Regions from separate parts of the Dactylosporangium sp. CA-233914 genome, predicted to be linked through region 1. Evidence: riboswitches for the same ligand, from Rfam matches in the RefSeq annotation. Region 1 holds a riboswitch; the other holds the start of a gene.
What was found. A riboswitch is a leader RNA that binds a small molecule or an ion and turns the genes downstream of it on or off. The one in region 1 is predicted to bind thiamine pyrophosphate.
Positions count from the first base shown of each region.

Region 1 (2,381 bases):
TGGATGCGGTCGCGTGCAGGCGGCGGGGGATGCGCCCGGCCAGGTGGGCCAGGCGCCCGGCCCGCACCGCGAGACGCATCGCCTCCGCCATGCGCGCCGGCTGCTCCGCCCGGGTGACCGCGGAGGCGAGCAGCACCCCGTCGCAGCCGAGCTCCATCGCCAGGGCCGCGTCGGAGGCGGTGCCGATCCCGGCGTCGAGGATGACCGGGACGGTGACCTTCTGGCGGATCAGCGCGATGTTGTGCGGGTTGCGGATGCCCATCCCGGAGCCGATCGGCGCGCCGAGCGGCATCACGGCGGCACAGCCGGCGTCGGCCAGGCGCTGGGCGAGGATCGGGTCGTCGGTGGTGTACGGCAGAACGGTGAACCCGTCCTCGACGAGCCGCGCGGCCGCGGTGACCAGCTCGACCCCGTCGGGCAGCAGGGTCTCCTCGTCGCCGATCACCTCGAGCTTCACCCACGCGGTGCCGAACGCCTCGCGGGCGAGGTGGGCGAGCTTGACCGCCTCGGTCGCCGTGTAGCAGCCGGCGGTGTTGGGCAGGACCCGCACCCCGCACCGCTCGATCACCCCGAGCAGCGACGGCGCCGCCGGGTCGAGCCGGCGCAGCGCGACGGTGACCAGCGCGGTCCCGCTCGCCCGGATCGCCGCCTCGAGGGCCGCGTGGCTGGTGGCGCCGCCGGTGCCGAGGATGAGCCGGGAAGCCAGCTCCTCGCCCGCGATCGCCAGAACGTCCTCGTCAGCCACCCTGAACCGCCGTCAGCACCTCGACGTGGTCACCGTCGGCTGGGCGGACGTCCGCCCAGCGCGAGCGGGGCACCACGTCCCCGTTGAGGGCGACGGCGATCCCGCGCGGGTCGTCCCCGGCGAGCGCGTGCACCACGTCGGCGACGGTGATGTCGTCGTCGACGGTCGATGCGACGGCATTGACCACGAGCTGCATAAGGCTCACTCCTGCCTCCCTGCGCCGGCATGATCCGGATCAGGTTCGACGGTCGGGGGCTCACAGCCCCCCTCTCAGCCCGGTTGCACCGGACTCCCGTGGGGTAACACCTCGACCATAACGCCGCCGCCGGGCTCAGGTAAAGCGGCCGGCCCCGAACGCTTCGAGGTCGACGCCGGTCGACCCCCCGGTGACCAGATCGGCGACGGCGGCCGCGGTGACCGGGGCGAGCAGGACGCCGTTGCGGTGGTGGCCGGTGGCGACGATGGCATCGGTACCGTGCAGTGCCCCCACGATCGGAGCATTGTCGGGAGTGCCGGGGCGAAGGCCGGCCAGGGTCTCGGCCAGCGCCAGTTCGGCGACCCCGGGCAGCAGGTCCGCGGCCGGCCGGAGCAGGTCCAACACCCCGCCGGCGGTGACCGTCGTGTCCGCCCCCCGCTCCTCCTCCGTGGCGCCGACGACCAGTTCGCCGTCGGCGCGCGGCACGAGGTACACGTGCCGCCCGGAAGCGACCCCGCGCACGACGTGCCGCAGCAGGGGCTCGGGCCCCCGCAGGCGCAGCAGCTGGCCCTTCACCGGCCGCACCGGCAGGCCCGTCAGGGCCGCCGCCGCGGCCCCGGCGGCGATGATGATCACATCGTCCCGCAGGGTGGACAGGTCGGCGACCTCGCGCGCCTCGAACCGCACCGGCAGGGTGCGCAGGGCGGCCAGCAGGCGCCGCGGGTCGACCTGGTGGTCACCGGGGGCGAAGGCGCCGCCGCGCACCCGCGGGGACAGCAGCGGCTCGCGCTCGCGCAGCTGCCCGCCGGTGAGCGGCTCGATCGGGGTGCCCGCGCGCCGGTAGAAGCTCACGAGGCGGTCGATCTCGGCCCGGTCGTCGGCGGTGAGCGCGACGAGGAGAGTGCCGTCGGTGCGGTACGCGACCCCGGCGCCGGTGCGGGCCTCGACCCGGGCGGCGAAGTCCGGCCAGCGGCGCATCGACTCCAGCATCAGCGCCTGCAGGGCCTCCTCGCCGAACACGGCCTCGGCGGTGGGGGCGAGCATCCCGGCCGCGACCAGCCCGGCGCTGCGCCCGGGATCCGGGTCGTACACCGTGATGCCCTCGACACCCCGCTCGACGAGCTCGAACGCCACGCTCAGCCCGATGATCCCGGCCCCGACGATACCGACAGTCACTTGAGGAACTCCTTCGCCGCCGCATACGGATCCGCCGCCCCGCTGAGCGCGCCGACCACGGCGACCGCGTGCGCGCCGGCAGCGTACAGCTCACTCGCCCGGGCCGCGCTCACCCCGCCGATCGCCACGACCGGCACGTCCACCGCCTCGGCGACCGCGCGCACGCCCGCCGGGCCGATCGCGTCCGGCAGCCCGGACTTCGTCGTCGTCGCGAACGCCGGGCCGACGCCCAGGTAGGAGGCCCCGTCCGCCACGGCCCGCCGG
Region 1 is NZ_CP192030.1:10,965,675-10,968,055, forward strand. It holds gene ACQPY0_RS48735 (thiazole synthase) at 1-745, opposite strand, end outside; gene thiS (sulfur carrier protein ThiS) at 738-941, opposite strand; TPP riboswitch at 941-1,051, opposite strand; gene thiO (glycine oxidase ThiO) at 1,077-2,117, opposite strand; gene thiE (thiamine phosphate synthase) at 2,114-2,381, opposite strand, start outside.

Region 2 (2,381 bases), 460 kb from region 1:
GGTGAGCAGCGTCTCGCCCGGGGCGGTGGCCGCCCGGCGGGACGGCAGCGGGGCGCCCGGCGTCCACACCGCGCCGGGATCGTCGCCGATGACGATCGTGCGGTCCACCAGCGGCAGCGCCTCGTCGACGCGGTGCTCGACCAGGACCAGGGTCGCGTCGAGGTCCTGAACGACCTTGGCGATCGCGGTGCGGACCAGCTGGGCGCCGTCCGGGTCGAGGTTGGCGGTCGGCTCGTCGAGCAGCAGCAGGCCCGGGCGCAGGGCGATCACCCCGGCGATGGCGAGGCGCTGCTGCTCGCCGCCGGAGAGCGCGGCGGTGCCGCGGCCCCGCTCGTACGGAAACCCCACCGCCGACAGCGCCGCGTCGACCCGCAGCCAGATCTCCGCCCGCGGCAGGCCCCGGTTCTCCAGGCCGAACGCGACGTCGTCGCCGGCCCGGCTCATCACCAGCTGGGTCTGCGGGTCCTGGAAGACGATCCCGGTCTCGCCGCGGGCCTGCCGGGCCGGGCGGCCGTCGACGAGCACCTCGCCCTCCTGCTCGCCGGAGTCCTCGGCGAGCAGGCCGGCGAGCGCGGCGAGCAGGGTCGACTTGCCGGCCCCGGAGGCGCCGGCCAGCAGGACCCGCTCGCCGTGCTCGATGCGCAGGTCGAGGTGGCGGACCGCCCAGGCCTTGCGCCCGGCGTGCCGCCACCCGAAATCACGAAACTCGACGGTGCTCACGCTCAGACGGCGACGCGTTCCCGGCCGGAGGGGAACCGGTCCAGCACACCCGTCTTGGACAGCGCGCGCTGCAGGGCCCAGCTGCCGGCCCCGGCCACGATCGCGCCGCTGGCCACCACCAGGGCCGCGTACGTCCACTTCTGCGCGGCCGTGAACGCGTCACCGTAGTAGACGCTCAGGTCGAACAGCGCCGCGCCGGCACCGGACAGCGCGCCCGCGACCAGGGCGTTGACCAGCCGGTACCCGCGGTAGCCGGTCGCGGCGAAGCCGAACTCGCCGCCGATGCCCTGCACCAGGCCGGACACCACGACGGTGAGCCCCCAGGCCGAGCCGAACAGCGCCGAGACGATCGCGGCGACGAGTTCGGTGTAGAGGCCGGCGCCGGGCTTGCGGATGACCAGCGGCCCGAGCACGGCCGGGATCAGCCACACGCCGTAGATCACCGCGCGCCACGGCAGCGCGAAGCCGCTCTCCAGCGCGTTCCACAGGTTGTTCCAGGCGTAGAACACCGCCGCGAAGGCCACGGCGACGACCGACGCCACGACGATGTCGACGGTGCGCCAACGGGTTTGCATTGCTGGATGCCTCCCAGTTCTCGTGAACCAGAAGGAGACGCGACGCCATGCCGCCACTGGCGCGGGCATGGCGGCTGGCATGAGGTGACCGAACTCCCTGCGCTGGCATTACCCAGATCAGGTTCGAGGGTCTGCGGCGCCGCCCCGGCGGCCGCCGCACTCTCAGCGCTGTGCGCTCCCCTGTCGGATGTGAAGTTGTTTCCTGACGGTAACAGTGAATGCCGCCGGCTCGTAGTCTCGGGTCATGAAAATCACGGCGCGCTCGATGGTCTTCGACGTGTTCGAGGGTGGCCCGGCCGGCGGCGAGCCGGTCCTGCTGCTGCACGGGTTCCCGCAGCACAGCGGCGAGTGGGCGGCCGTGACGCCGCTGCTGCACGCGGCGGGCCTGCGCACCTACGCGCTCGACCAGCGGGGGACCTCGCCAGGCGCCCGGCCCGAGGGCGCCGAGGCCTACCGCATCGAGGAGTGCGCGCTCGACGCCGTGGCCGTGCTCGACGCGCTCGGGGTTTCGTCGGTACACCTGGTGGGCCACGACTGGGGCGCCGTCTGTGCCTGGCACGTGGCGCTGCGCCACCCGGCCCGGGTGCGGACGCTGACCGCGATCTCGGTGCCGCACCCGCACGCGAGCGCCTACGCCTACGCGCACGATCCCGACCAGCAGGAGCGTTCGGCGTACATCAAGCTGTTCCGGCACGTGGACAAGGCTGAAGAGGTGCTTCTCGGCGACGGTGCGCGGCGGCTGCGCGGCCTCTTCGCCGGGGCCTCGATCGACACCGACGTCTACGTCCGGCCGCTGCTGGAGCCCGGCGCGCTGACGGCGGCGCTGAACTGGTACCGCGCGATGAGCCCCCTCGACCTGGTCGGCCTCGGCCCGGCGAGCGTCCCGACCACGTACGTCTGGAGCGACGGCGATGTGGCGATCGGCCCAGCGGCGGCCCGCGCGTGCGCGGAGCACGTGGCGGCGGACTACCGCTTCGTCCCCCTCGCGGGGATCAGTCACTGGATCGCCGACCAGGCGCCGGCCGAGGTCGCCGCGGCCGTCGTGGCACGCTGCCGCTCCTGGGGCATAGGCAAAGCTACCCGCGG
Region 2 is NZ_CP192030.1:11,421,491-11,423,871, reverse strand. It holds gene ACQPY0_RS50840 (ABC transporter ATP-binding protein) at 1-720, opposite strand, end outside; gene ACQPY0_RS50835 (ECF transporter S component) at 723-1,295, opposite strand; TPP riboswitch at 1,372-1,487, opposite strand; gene ACQPY0_RS50830 (alpha/beta fold hydrolase) at 1,540-2,381, shown strand, end outside.
Region 2: it holds a riboswitch for thiamine pyrophosphate, as region 1 does, so the genes downstream of both, ACQPY0_RS50835 (ECF transporter S component) here and thiS (sulfur carrier protein ThiS) in region 1, are expected to answer to the same signal.